DNA from 2 places in the Actinoplanes sp. NPDC023801 genome. Region 2 is predicted to be linked to the other one. Evidence: riboswitches for the same ligand, from Rfam matches in the RefSeq annotation. Region 2 holds a riboswitch; the other holds the start of a gene.
What was found. A riboswitch is a leader RNA that binds a small molecule or an ion and turns the genes downstream of it on or off. The one in region 2 is predicted to bind cyclic di-GMP.
Positions count from the first base shown of each region.

Region 1: linked by a shared signal. The riboswitch ahead of AB0G04_RS17060 (hypothetical protein) and the one ahead of AB0G04_RS29340 (Calx-beta domain-containing protein) in region 2 are both predicted to bind cyclic di-GMP.

Region 1 covers NZ_JBFAAI010000008.1:109,955-117,124, reverse strand. The annotation lists gene AB0G04_RS17065 (DUF5305 family protein) at 1-2,136, opposite strand, end outside; gene AB0G04_RS17060 (hypothetical protein) at 2,242-2,655, opposite strand; cyclic di-GMP riboswitch class I at 2,684-2,758, opposite strand; gene AB0G04_RS17055 (ribonuclease domain-containing protein) at 2,995-3,462, opposite strand; gene AB0G04_RS17050 (hypothetical protein) at 3,571-5,112, opposite strand; gene AB0G04_RS17045 (nitrate- and nitrite sensing domain-containing protein) at 5,740-7,170, shown strand, end outside.
Region 2 covers NZ_JBFAAI010000019.1:60,233-67,402, reverse strand. The annotation lists gene AB0G04_RS29345 (Calx-beta domain-containing protein) at 1-4,798, shown strand, start outside; cyclic di-GMP riboswitch class I at 5,102-5,180, shown strand; gene AB0G04_RS29340 (Calx-beta domain-containing protein) at 5,196-7,170, shown strand, end outside.

The DNA of each region.
Region 1 (7,170 bases), on a different contig from region 2:
GTCTGCGGCCTTCGCCTCGTCCGCGTCGGCCACCCGGTTGGCGGCGGCTGCCTCGTCCGCAGCCTTCATCCCGTCTATGGAGGTCGTCTTCGTCGCGCTGTCTTCAGCGGCGGTTGCTTCGCCGGGAGCGGAGGGCTGCTTGCTTGTGGTGGCTGCGGCTTCGCGGGATGCGGCGAGCCGGTTGTGAGCCGGGGCCGGGGTTTCGGTTGTCCGGCCTTCCGATCCGAGATCAGCTGCCAGCGCCGGGTTATCGCTTGTGAATGCTGAGGGCTGGGACGGCTTCGCTGTTGCGCGGGTGCGCTTCGTGGGAGTCCTGGTTCCGGGTGTCTTGGACGCGGGGGCCTTCGCTGCTGCGGTCTTGGTGGCTGCGGTCTTGGTTGCCGTAGTTGTGGCGGCGCGTTTCCGGGGAGTCGGCTTCTTCGCGAGCGGCTCCGTGTCCGCGGTCGGGGCCTCATGACCTGTGGTCGTGCCTTCGATACCTGTGGTCGTGGCTCCGATCTTTTCGGTGCCGACCTCCGCTTGGTGCTCGGCGACGGGCAGCAGTCCCATGACCGGCGCGTTGTCGGGAGCCGGTTGCGCAGTTCGGGGACGGCCTGCCACTGCCGGCTCGGGTGCTGCTCCTGCCGGGGCCGCTTTGGAGGCGGTGACGTTCGGGTCGATCCGGTACCGGTAGAGGATGCCCTCGTCGCGGACCACGAAATCGTCGGCGCCGTCCGGGCGGGTCCAGGTGAGGATCATCTGCCCGTACTTCTCGGCGAGCTTCACGAGAGCCGGGAACGTGTCGACTGTGACGACGGGCTTGCCGGGCGGACTGGCCATCGGCTCGACCGGGACGATCAGGTGTGGGTAGCGGCGCTGGATCTGGGTGCGGGTCCGCAGCGGGACATGACCCAGCGCCATCCAGGCGACGATTCCGGCGCCGATCAGGGCCACGAGGATCAGGTAGACGGCGTACTTCCGGGCCTCGGCCGCGGTCAGCGGGTAGTAGCCGAAAGCGCCGATCCGCCGGTCCTGAACCGAGGTGCCCGCGGGCGTGCTGGACCTGTCCACGGCCAGTGCTTCCGGGCTGCCGACGAGAGTGAACTGGAGCGGAGCGAGACTGAAGGAGACCTGCGGCTCGAACGTGCTCCCGTCCCCGTGACGGACCCGGGCGGTGATCGCGAGGGTGGTGGGACCCATGTCAACGCCGATCGCCTTGCCGGCCTCCGCGACGAGTTGATCAAGCGAGGGCAGATCTAATTGGATTTTGCCGGTGTATCTGTCGGTGGTGAACTGTTTCGGCTGGGACAGAACAAGAGTTTTGTGCCAGCCGTTCTGCGAGGACAGGCGAGCCGATATCTCGATGCGGCCCGGCTCACCCCGGTAGTTCATGTGCAGATCTACGACGTTGGCCAGCTTTCGGAAGACCGGATCCGGGGAGTGGACCGTGGTGCCGTCGTAGGCGGCCGAGCGAGGAACCTCAGCGGTGTAGGCGAACGTCATCGACTCGCCGGTTCTGCCGGAGCGGCTCACGCTCTCGGTGGTCGGCTTCATCCAGCCCAGTACACCGAGGGCGAGTCCGACGACACTGCAGACAGCGGTGGTGACGGCCAGCATCCGGAGGGCGGGATGAAGGCGGCTGACCGCCTTGAACACGGCCGCCGCAGTAGCCCAGGAGCCACCTCCGCCAGACATGCCCTTCACTCTCTTCCTGCGGCGACCGCGTGGGATGTCCCGGCGGCTTTTGATGCCTACCGCGCCACCGCTTACGAACAGGAAGCCCAGCATGCCCAAGCCGGTTGGGCTCAGCAGCGGTTGCAGCCAGGTGCCGCCTTGGGGAATGTGCAGTACAGCGCGCCCGATGATCTTGTCAGCAGTGGGCTTCGCGGCGTCGACCGAATCATTGTTGTCGCCTTTTAGGACGTAGCCACTCGTGCCGTCACCGTCGATGATGCGGTGCAGCACTTCGGTCTGCCCGTCGTTCCCATGGTATGCAGCTATCTGGCCGACCTCATAAGAATCGGACCGGATGAGAATGACGAGATCATCGGCATAGTAAACGGGATTCATGCTGATGCCGTAGGTGACTACGTAGGAAACCTGGCCGGTGTTCACGGCCCACGCGCCGATGGCCGCCGTCACGAGGACGGCGGCCATGACGAGACGACGGTTTATGCGTATGACAACTCCGTCGGCCGTGTGGGGACAGTGCCTACTTGAAGGAAGTCTGCCCTCAGCGGGTGCCAGGCGGGCGGCTATAGATCAGGGAGCAGGTGCCACAGTCACGTTGATTGCGGTTACGTTGGTGTAGTAGCCGGTGATGGCGCAGGTCCAAACCTTGCCCGAGCCCTGGGCGCAGTTGGCGATCGACGCCGCGGGGGAGACGCTGGCCGTGCCGGTGAGGGCGACGGTCACTACATCTGTTGCGTCGAGAGCAACGGCGGTGGCGTCGGTCTCCAACTCCATGGTGATTGTGCCTTCTACCCGGTTGGAGTTCGGTGCCGCCGCAGTGGTCAGGGCAAGCTTGATCATCTTGGCGCCGTGGATGGCCTGCGTGACCGTTCCGCCGACAAGCTTGCTGGACCCGACGGTGCTGGTCACGCCGGCGGCGGTGAAGGCGGTGGAACCGGCGGCGACGACGCCGGCGACGGCTACACCGCCCAGAAGCTGGATCATGTTACGCATTTATATGTGTCTCCCCTTGGTCGGTAGCCCAGCCGGCCCCGTGGGCCCTGTGGCTTTGCGTCCCCGGCTTGCGCCGGGTTTGCGTTTTACGGCCGAGCGGTGCTCGTTCGCGTTTTGGTTACGCCATGAGTGTTCGGACGAGGTAGGTGGCAGCTAAGTGCTCGTGACTCGATTTCTTGACGCAGTTCCGGGATTTCGCAGCCTGAGCCCGAACGTGGTGCTAAGCAGTAGCCGGACGGTTTCCGGGGGCGGGCAGCGACGCATTTCGGGGTGGAAACGCGGCGCGGCGGCCGTCAGGGGACGGCCGCCGCGCGTACGGAAGAGAAAGGTTCAAAGCTTGTAGAAAGTGACGTAGTGGTCGGGGGTGAAGTAGGCGACCCGGGTGCTGCGGTTGACCACGATGCGGTAGGCGTCCCGTGAGGCTCCGCGGGCGCGGGAGTAGACGTCGTATTCGCCGTAGGTGGCGGACGGCAGCTGGCCTTCGCGGTTGTAGAAACGGCCGCCGGTGTAGTTGTAGTTGCCGTAGGGCCAGGCGTACCAGCCGGCGGTGGTGGGCCAGCCGAGGGACTGCCAGCCGGTGAACGCGGTTCGTGCCGCGGAGCAGCGGCTGATCGTGCAGCTGTTGTGGGCGGCTGCCTGGGCCGCGTCGGTGGCTGCCGGTGCCACGATCGCGGGGGCTACGAGCGCAGTGCCGGCGAGGGTGAGGATCAGGGCGAGACCGGAGATGAGCCGGCCGATGCGGGTGATCATGATCGGACTCCCGATGTCGTGGGCGGGGATGTACCCGACATCGATCATCGTTACTGCCCGGTACCGGGGGCGGTACCTCCTGATCGCATCGTTCCATCGGAGTTCGCCGATGGTTTACGGGGTGAACTCCGATGGCGCAGGGCGGCAGGCGGGGGTTCAGTTGCCGAGGCCGTTGACCCAGTTCACGTAGTCGTCCTCGCGGGCCGGCCTCTGACTCGGGGCGGCCGGCGCGGTGGGTGGCGGCGTGATCGGGGTGGGCTGCGGCAGCGGGGCGCTGATCGGGGTCGGTTCCGGCGTGAGCGGTGCCCGCGGGCCGATCCGGGGGTGCTCAGCCGTGTCGATGCCGGTGCGGGGCGCGGGCTGTGCGGTCGCGAAACCGTTGAACGAGCCGGTGTCGCCGGTCAGCGCGGGGGAGGGTGCGGCGGCCGGGGGCTCGGGGGCGGACTTACGCGTACGCCATCCGCGTCGCAGACCACCGGCTTTGGCCGGTTGCTGCTGTTGCTGTCCGGGGAAGCGCGGCTCGGAGGGGGCCGGCGCCCCGGAGGACGGCGGGGCGGGCGGGGTGCTGGGGAACGCGGGCGCCGGTACCGGCGCCGCGGCGGCCAGGTCCTGCAGCGGGTGCGGCCGGTCGGCCACCGCCACCGAGAAGACGCCGGTGTCCGAGGGCCGCAGTTCGTTCTCCGGCCGCCGGGCCGCGGTGGCCGCTGCCTGGGCGATCGCGGACTGCACGGGCACGTCCCGGCGGGGCAGCGTGGCGCGGCCGGATGCCGTGACGGGGGCGGCCGGTTCGGGCTGTGCGTCTGCCGGTGGGTCGGAGGTGGGCGCCTGGGGTTCGGGCGAGCGGGCCGTTTCGGGGGTGCCGCGCGCGATCGTGGCCAGGACCGAGCCGAGGACTCCGGCGCCGCTGGCGGTCATCGCCGCCCAGTACGGGTTGAGGTCGAAGCCGGAGGCCGAGCCGGGTCCGGCGATCAGATAGGCCACCGTCAGCAGCGCCGGGCCGGCGAGGCCGCTCAGTGCGATGGCGAGGGTCGGCTTCTTCCGGCCGCGGGCGGCCCAGCCGACGACGAGGCCGGCGATCAGGGCGATGACAGGCATGGTGACGAACGGGGTGTGCTCGGTGACGGCGGCCGGGAGGAGGCTGCCTTCCAGTACGCCGAGCCGTACCGCGGACGGGGTCTTGCCGGGCAGCAGGGACGGCGCGACGGAGATCAGCGCCACGGCCCACACCGCGACCGTCAGGGTGCAGAGGCTCCAGCGGGCGACGGCTCGCGCGGCCGCGGCCCATCCGGCGAAGATTCCGGCGGCGGCACCGAGGCCCGCGCAGATGCCGATGACGAGAACCGGCTGCACGCCGGTGACCAGGGCGGAACGGGCCGGCTGCATGGTCAGCGGCAGCACTGCCAGGGAGCCGAGAGCGGCGGCCAGGCCCATGGCGAGGGCGCCGCCGGTGCCGACCGGGCGAGGCGACCAGCGGGGGCGCAGGCCGGTCGCGACCACGGCTCCGATCGCGGCCGCGGTCATGGTGATCCAGGCGACCCAGGCCAGTTGTGCTGTCCACTGGTCACGCTGAGTGAGTTCCAGCGTCTGGTCGAGCCGCACCATGCCGAGCCCGTAGGCGATGCCGAGTTGACCGGCCCCGACGACCGCGGCGGCCGTGGTGGTGGCGGCCAGCAGCTTCAGCCAGCTCCGAATTGCCATGCCGCGCACGTTACGGAATGTTCCGCATCATGCGCCAGTCCGGGGCCCCCTTCTTAAGCCGTCCTAAAGTCGTGTACGTCTATGATCGACGTGCATCGATCTGAATTCGGTTACTTACGGTGACTCCCGGACGACCTCTGGGCTACTTGCCAGAGGGAAGGTCCGGAGTGGACACTGTCGCGCACGGACAGCGAGTCCGTCGTTTCACGCCAAAGCTTGCCACCGTGTTCATCGAGGTCTCGGGACGGAACTCCCACATAGTGGTTGGAATTTCCATGGTGCCCGGTGATCACAACCTCACGGACGGTTGCGAGTGACGTATTCGTGCACGTCAACGCCGGGAGCCCGGCCACGGGACGTACTCGCGCGCACTTATCACCCGGACAGTGGAGCCTTTTACAGGAGGATCCAGACTTCCCAAATGGCCCGGCGTTCTGATGAAATCGCCGCCGTGCCGGAAACGGCGCGGGCTCTGCTGCGGGCACCGGACGGGGCCGGACCGCAGCCTTTTCCAGCTGGTGAGGCCGGTCGCCGGATCGGTGACCGGGCTCGACGCCCGGTTGGAGAAGGTTTATTCGGCCGGCTCCAGCGGTGGTGCGGAGCGGTGACGACCGCGAAGGAGATGTCGTGAGCACGGGATCCTCGGCCCTGGCTGCGCGACGTGGCAGCTTCCGGAGCCCACGGAAGGCCCGGCTCCGCTCGCGGCTCGCCGGGATGCTGATTCTTCCTCTCGTCGCCGTCGCTGTCGTGTCCTCGATGCGCCTGCTCGAGGTCGGCGAGGAGTCGAGTGACGCCGAACGGGTCGCCCAGCTCGCCGAACTCGGCACCGACCTCTCCGCTCTGAACCGGCTGCTGCACGACGAGCGGATGGCCGCCATCCAGTTCCTGGGTGCACCGAACAGCGCCGAGACCGGATTCCGCGAGGCGTCCAAGGCCGTGGACGCCCAGGTGGAGCGCTACCGGACCGAGCGGGCCGCGATCACCTCGATACCCGAGCGGGTCGAGATCCGCCTCACCGCCGTCGACGGACAGCTGAACGGGCTGAGCGAGCTCCGGACCACGGTCGCGGCGCGCGGCGGTGGCGCACTCCCTGACGTGGCCCAGCGGTACAGCGCCCTGCTCGCCGGCCTGAACGGTTACGAGGACCTGCTGAGCCAGGTCGCCGAACGCGGCGAGGTCGCCGACAGCCTGCGCGCCGTCGCCGCGTTCTCGGAGCTGGAGAGCGCCGCCTCGGAACAGGCGGCGCTGGCGTACGTCACCCGTGCCACCGGCGACCTGAGCGCCGGCCGCCAGCGTGAGTTGATCTCCGCGCAGGTCACCCGGGCCCGGGCGCTCACCGACTTCCGCGCGGTCGCCACCCGTGACCAGGTCGCTCTGATCGACACGATCATGGCCGACGAGACGGTGGCTCGCGCCGACCAGGTGACGGCCGGACTCTCCGGCCCGTCCGCCGCAGCTCCCGATCAGGTCGTCGAAGCCTTCGCGGGCCTGGGGCTGATGCTTCGTGACGCCGAGCGCCAACTGGAGTCCCGAGCGGTCTCGCTCGCCGAGGACGAGCGGACCACCACCACCCGCCTGGCCACGATCGAGTTCATCGTGGTTCTCGTGGTCCTGATCGCGACCGTCACCATCGCCTTCTACCTGGGCCGCTCACTGCTGCTGTCGGTGCGGCGCCTGCGGGAGGGCGCGCTCGCGGTGGCCAGCCGGGACCTGCCCGAGGCGGTGAGCCTGCTGCAGGACGTGGAGAGCCTCGGCGACGGCGGTGTCGAACGGATCGTCGCGCACAGCCGGGACCCGATCGAGGTCGTCGACCGTGACGAGTTCGGTGAGGTGGCCGAGGCCTTCAACATGGTGCACCGGGAGGCCATCCGGGTCGCGGCCGAGCAGGCGGCACTGCGGATCAGCCTCTCCACCATGTTCCTCAGCCTGGCCCGGCGCAGTCAGTCGCTGGTCGACCGGATGATCGGCGAGCTCGACCAGATCGAACGGATGGAGGAGGACCCGAAGCGGCTGGCACGCCTCTTCGAACTCGACCACCTCGCCACCCGGATGCGCCGC
Region 2 (7,170 bases):
CGAGCACGACAGCGAGACGGTGCACGTACGGATCACGAATCCGGGCTCGGCAGTTCTGGGATCGGCGAGCTCGTACGGCAAGATCATCGATCCGGCGTTGAAGATCGGCACCATGTCGGTCGACGAGAACGCGAGTCGTGAAGCGGTCGTCGACATGGTTCTCAACGTCCCGCTGGACACGCGCCTGCAGGCCGGCTACGAGCTGTTGCTGGGATCCGCGAGCACCAACGTGTTCACGCCGATCTCGTCCGGCACGCTGACCTACGAGCCCGGCCAGACGAACCGGCAGATCTCCGGGCCGCTGCCCGGTGACTACAACGCCGGCGCACCCGACCGGATGCTGAAGGTCCGGTTGTACAACCTGTTCACCGACTCGGGACTGCCGGTCATGGGTACCGGCGAGCACTCGTCCGTGCTCGGTGGGTCCGGCGATCCGGGCTCCGTGCCCACGGTCCGGATCTCCGAACCCGGCACCGCCCTGGAAGGGCGCCCGCTCCGGTTCCCGCTGACCCTCGACCGCCCGAGCAGCAGTCCGATCACCGTGCGGATCTCCACCGGCGCGGGTACGGCCACTCCCGGCGCCGACTATGCCGAGGCCTTCGACATGCCCGTCACGTTCCAGCCGGGTCAGGTCACGGCCACCGCCGACATCATGACGAACCAGGACGGCTTCTTCGAGCACGACAGCGAGACCGTCAACGCGCGGATCACGGATCCGGGATCCGCCGCCCTGGGTTCGCCGCCCAGCTCGTACGGCCGGATCGTCGATCCGGTGTTGAAGATCGGCACCATGTCGATCGACGAGAACGCGAGCCGCGACGCCGTCGTCGACTTGGCCCTCAACGTCGCTCTGGACACGCGGCTGCAGGCCGGCTACGAACTGTCGCTGGGTTCCGCGAGCACGGGCGTGTTCACCCCGCTCTCGTCCGGAGTGCTGTTCTACGAGCCCGGGCAGACCAGCCTGCAGATCTCGGCGCCGCTGCCCTTCGACTTCAACGCCGCCGCCCCAGGCAAGATGCTCAAAGTGCGGCTGTACAACCTGTACACCGACAACGGGCTGCAGGTCATGGGCACCGGCGAGCACTCCGCCATGATCGGCGGAACCGGTGGTACGCCGACGATCGCGTCGGTCACCTCCCTGCCGCAGAGCGAGGGCGACGGCTCGGCGCAGGTCACGTTCACGGTGCAGCTGAGCGGTCCGGCGGCCGGGCCGGTCACGCTTGACGTGTCCGCTCTGGACGACAGTGCGGTCCGCTGGGGTTCGGGTCCCGGCAGCAACGACTTCTCCGTACCCGCCGAGGTCTTCATCCCGGAAGGCCAGACCCAGGGAAACTTCACGGTGACCGTCAACGGTGACGGGGTCTTCGAACCGGACGAGCAGGCGTGGATCACCGTGACGCCGCGGCCGGGCGACCCGAACGTGACCGGCCCGATGCAGCAGTCGATGCTGAAGATCTACAACGACGACGCCGCTCCGGCGCTGACCTTCGGCGGCTTCGACCTGACCGAGGGCGCCGGCGGAGGGCTCTGGTTCGACGTCGCCGGCGTGACCCAGAATCCGCTGCCCTGGACGGCCACGGTCCGCGGCGCCTCGGACGGCAGCTCCGACCCGGCCGAGCCGAACGACTTCGAGGGCGGCGCTCTCGTGCTGTCGGGCACCCTGCAGCCCTACGCGACCCGCATCGATCTGGGCTCGGCCGGCATTCCGGCGGACTCCGCCGACGAGTACGACGAGACGATCGAGGCGTCCGTCGAGGTCGGCGGGCAAGCGCCGGTCACCGGCTACGGCCTCATCCGTGACTCGTACTCGAACATGCCGCCCCGCCTGCGGGTGCCGGACCAGACGACGGTGATCGAGGGGGAGGTGGCGGACCTGCCGGTCGAGCTGGACTTCAGCTCGGTGCCCGGCAACACCGCCACCAGCACCGAGAAGCTGGTCACCGTCGACCACACCACCACCGGCGGTACGGCCACCGCCGGCACCGACTTCACCGGAGCGTCCGGCACGCTCGTCTTCACGCCACCGTCCACCAGCCAGGCCGTCACCGTCGCGACGCTTGCCGACACGACGGCCGAGAACGACGAGACGCTGTCGGTCAACCTGTCGAACCCGTCGAACGCGGAGCTCGGCGGATCGCCGGCCACCGTGACCATCAAGGGTGACAACGCCGCGGACTTTCAGGTGCAGCCGGACGTCACGGCGACTGAGGGACAGGGTTCCGTCGCGGTCACCGTCTCGCTGGCCCGGGTCGCGGCCGGCCCGGTCGACTTCACGATCAGCACCGGCGACGACACCGCCCGGCGCGGGCAGACCGGTCCGGGCGGCGACGACTACGGGTCGCCGCCGCCGACCCTCACCATCCCGCAGGGGCAGACGTCCGCCACCGTCACGGTGCCGATCGTCGACGACCAGGTCTACGAGGAGACGGAGTCCGCGAAGATCACGGTGGCCCTGGCCTCCGGCGAGACGGATGCCACCGGGCCGGCCCAGTCCGGCGTGCTGACGATCACCGACGACGACCCGGCTCCCACCATCACCCTGAACTCGGTGAACGCCACCGAGGGCGGCACCGTCGACGTGATGGCGACCCCGTCCGGAGTGGCCGAGGACCCGGTCGGCTTCCAGCTCGGCCTCACCACCGGTGGCCCTCGCAACGACCCGGCCGAGAGCGAGGACTACATCGACAGCGGCGCGCCGGCCGTCCTGCCCGGCGGCAGCACCGGCCCGGTCCTGCTGCGGTCGATCCCGCTGGCCGCCGACACCGCCGACGAACTGACCGAGTCGTTCACGGTGACCGCCACCAGTCAGGGGACACCCGCCGCGACGTCAGTCTCGGCCGTCTACGGCATCCTCGACGATCCGAACGACCTGCCGCCGTCCGCTGTCGTCCTTCCCGCGAACGTACGCGAGGAACTGGGCTACGCCGAGGTGCCGGTGGCGCTCGAGTTCACCGGAGGCAACGGCGCCACCCGTACCGACCAGCCCGTCACGGTCTACTTCGAGGTGGTGCCCGGCACCGCCACCAGCGCCGACATCGGCACACCGGCCGGCAACCAGCTGTTCTTCCCGCCCGGCCAGAACTACGCCGTCATCCGGGTGCCGATCGAGAACGACCGGCGCCGGGAGCCCGACGAGGCCTTCGAGGTCCGGCTCGTCGCTGTCGAGCCGTTCGGCAGCAGCATCGCCCGTGCCAGCAGCGACGTCGTCATCGTCGACGACGACCAGAACCTGCCGGTGCCGTCGTTCACCGTCAGCGGTGACGTCACCGCCCGGGAGGGCGACAGCTCGGCGACGCTGACGGTCACCCTGAGCGAACCGGCGCAGGGCGACGTCGACCTGGTCGTCGAGGCGCAGCCGGGCACCGCCACGCCGGACGACTACGGGCCGCCGGCCGCGAGTCTGCGGATCCCCGAGGGCAGTGTGAGCGGTTCGATCACCGTTCCGATCCAGCAGGACACGGTGTACGAGGGCGACGAGACCGCCCGCATCGCGGTGTCACTGGCCGCCGGCGAACTGGACGCGGCCGGCAAGGTCCAGGAGGGGCGGCTGTTCATCACCGACGACGACCGGGCGCCCACCATCACCCTCGACCCGACCGCGGGCACCGTCGACGAGGGCGACACGATCGAACTGTCCGGCACCGTGACCGGAACCGCCCAGCGCGACTTCGAGATCAGTACCGCGGCCGCCGCCGGGATCGCCGCCGACGGCGAGGACGCCGGTCCCGACGACTTCGAACTGGACCGGGTCACGGTCACCGTGCCCGGTGGTACTCCGGCCGGCGCCAGGTTCCGCGTCGGCACGATCGAGTTCCTCGACGACGCCGTCGACGAGAACACCGAGACGGCGACCGTGTCACTGGCCGGCGGGAGCCGTACCTTCCGCATCAACGACGACCCGGACGACACGCCGCCGGCCGTCTCGATCACCGACGCGTCCGTCGGCGAGAGCGCGGGCACCGTCCGGCTCAACGTGTCGCTGCAGTTCACCGGGGGTGCCGTCAGCACTTCGCGCACCGTCACCGTGCCCTGGTCGACGGTGGACGGCACGGCCGACGCGGGCAAGGACTACACCAGATCAGCCGGTACGGTGACGTTCACACCGCAGTCGGAGACGGCCACCATCAGCGTCCCGATCCTGCCGGACACCAAGGACGAGGCCGACCAGACCTTCACCGTGCGACTCGGCACCCCGTCGCCGGCCGACGCCAGACTGGCCGCCGCCGAGGCCGAGGTCGTCCTCGAGGACGACGACAAGCCCAAGCCGCCGACCGTGACCGCGCCCGCCACCAGCACCGGCGAGGGACGGATCACGATCACCGGCACCGCGGCCCCCGGTACCAGGGTGGAGCTGCTCACCGCTCAGGGCGTCTCTGGCGGGACGTTCAAGGTGGCCGCCACCACCACGGCCGACGACGACGGCGCCTACTCGTTCAGGCCCAACTTCACCAAGGGCTACCGGGTGCAGGTCCGGGCCGCCGGACTGACGTCGCCGGTCCGCACCATCCAGGTCCGCCAGGACGTGGAGCTGGCGGTGGCCTCCAACGCCAAGGGCGCCGCGACCCTCACGGTCACCGGCGATCCCGGCGAACCGGGGCAGAAGGTCACAATCCAGCGTCAGGTCAAGGGCGGCTGGGACGAGATCGAGGACGGCAAGCTGGGTACGAACGGCAAGTTCACCACCACGGTGCGTTCCCTGAAAGCCGGCAACCATGTGTTCCGGGCCGTGATCTCCGCGACACCGGCACTGGGCATCACCGCCGGGACCTCACCGGCCCGATCGGTGCGGGTGAAATAGCACCGAACAGCCAGGGAAGGGCGGTCCGATGGGGCCGCCCTTCCGCCGTTTCCCGGGACGGGACGTTTCGCCGCGGGTACAGTTCGCCGCTGGTCAGGGTGCTTTCGCGGGGTTGCCAGCCTTCGCGTCAAGGCGGAATCCCGGCTATGTGAAGGACTTTCTACCGAAAAACCCGTTCCGCCGCTAACAGGGCGATACGCCGGTTAGATTGCAGTTGGCGCCGCCCCACGCGGATCTTCGCATCCGGTGTTTGCGCTGCTGAGGGCCGGTCAAGACCGGCACCCCCAACCGCCCTAGGTGCGGTACCCGAACAGGCAAACCCGTCGCGAGACGGGGACGCAAAGCCAGGGGCCTCCCCGCTGGAGGTAGCCCAGCCGCCGAAGGAGACAGGAAGAGAATGCGTCATCGACCCATCCAAGCGGCGCCGCGAGAGCGGGTGCCGTTCACGCTCTGGGGACCAAAGCGAATCCGGCATGCCCTGGCCACCGCCACCGCCGCCGCCATCGGCCTGGTCCCCGCAGTTTTCGTCGCCTCACCCGCCTACGCGGCGGCCAACGATTACCTGACCATCACGGCGACCTCCAACTGGGAGGGCGGTCCGCTCTCCTACAAGTTGAGCTACACCGGAACCGTCGAAGCGAAGTTCGAGATCACCTTCGCCGGGACCGCGACAGGTGCTGTCGTCCCGGACGCGTCTGTCACGAACAAGGACTTCGGCAACCTTTACGGTCCCAGGGATCTCAACGCGGACAACGACACCGCCGACGCCGGAGAAGCTGAGGCGCCCTCCGTGGTTACCTTCCCGGCGTCCAGCACGTCATCGCCGACCACCATTACGGTCTCCGTGCCAACGGTCGCTGACGGCGACACCAGCGATGAGACCGTCATCCTTCGGGCGACGAACATCGACTTCGGTGCTGACGATGATGGTGACGCCACCTACAAGGAAGCCACCGCCACGATTTGGGGCGCGCCTGCCAACCAGCCGACGCTGACCCTGTCCGTTCCCGCGACGGTTCCGGAGAGCCAGGGCACGGTTCCGATCGTCGCGAGCCTGTCGGGCATCCTCCAGAACGACATCACGGTTCCCATCGCAGCCGCGGGTACTTCGACCACGCTGCTCGGCGCGACCGTCTCGGGGGCTGTCACCACCGGTGGTGTCACCCGGGACTTCACTGCTCTGGCAGCGGACGCGACGATCACCATCCCGGCCGGTCAGCTCACCGCGGCGGTCAATCTCGCTATCAACGACGACATCGTCGATGAACCGGACCTTCAGTACATCCGGCTGACCACCACGGGCCCGGCGGTGTCCGGTGTCGTCGCCGGCGCACCCGCCACGGCGGACCTGGCCATCGAGGACAACGACGCCGCGCCGACGGTCAGCATCGACAACGCGCCGGCCGTCAACGAAGGTGGCAACGCCAGCTTCCCGATCAGGCTCTCCGGCCTCTCGGAGAAGACCCTCAAGGTCGACTTCACCGCCTCGGCGGGTACCGACACCGCCACCGCCCGAGGCGCCGCGACCACGGACTTCACCGCGGGCACCTCGACGGTCACGTTCGACCCGCTGAGCCAGACGGTCTACAAGACCGTGGCGGTCGGCGGCGACTCGATCGTGGAGGGTACCGAGACCTTCAAAGCGGCTCTGAGCGTCACGCCGTCGGTGACAGGACCCGCGGTCGCGGCAGCGCTGGGCACGACGACAACGGCGATCGGCACGATCAGGGATGTCGAGACGCTACCGACCCTCGAGGTCACCGACCTCACCTCCGCTACGCCGGGCACCGTCGATGTCTTCTACGACGAGGGTGCCTCCGGGGACTCCGCGAAGTTGGTCCAGGTCAAGGTCGACGTCAGCGGCACCACAAGGGAGACTCCGCTCAAGCTCGACTACGCGTTCACCGGCGGTACCGCCACGAACGGCACCGACTACCGGGGCACGAACGGCACCATCACCATCCCGACCACCGAGACCGGCACGGCGGGCATCGTCACCGTCAACATCCCGGTGACGATCGTCGGTGACACGACCTACGAGGGGACCACGTACGGATCCGGCCGGGCCGAGTCCTTCGATCTGGTTCTGAGCAGCTCGAACGCGACCATCGACCCCGCGGATCTCGGTACGCAGACGGTCTACATCGTCGAGGGCGCGGACGACTCGAAGGCGACGTGGACCACCTCGGACGTCGCGGTGGTCGAGGGTAACGAGGGCGTCACGACGGTCAAGGTGCCGGTCGCGCTGAGCGCGCCGGTCGGCACGGACACCGTCCTCACCCCCGTTTTCGGTCAGACGCCGGGCAGCGCCACCGAGACCGGTGTCAACGCCGGCGCCACGGTCGGAGACAACGACTTCGACCTGCCGACCG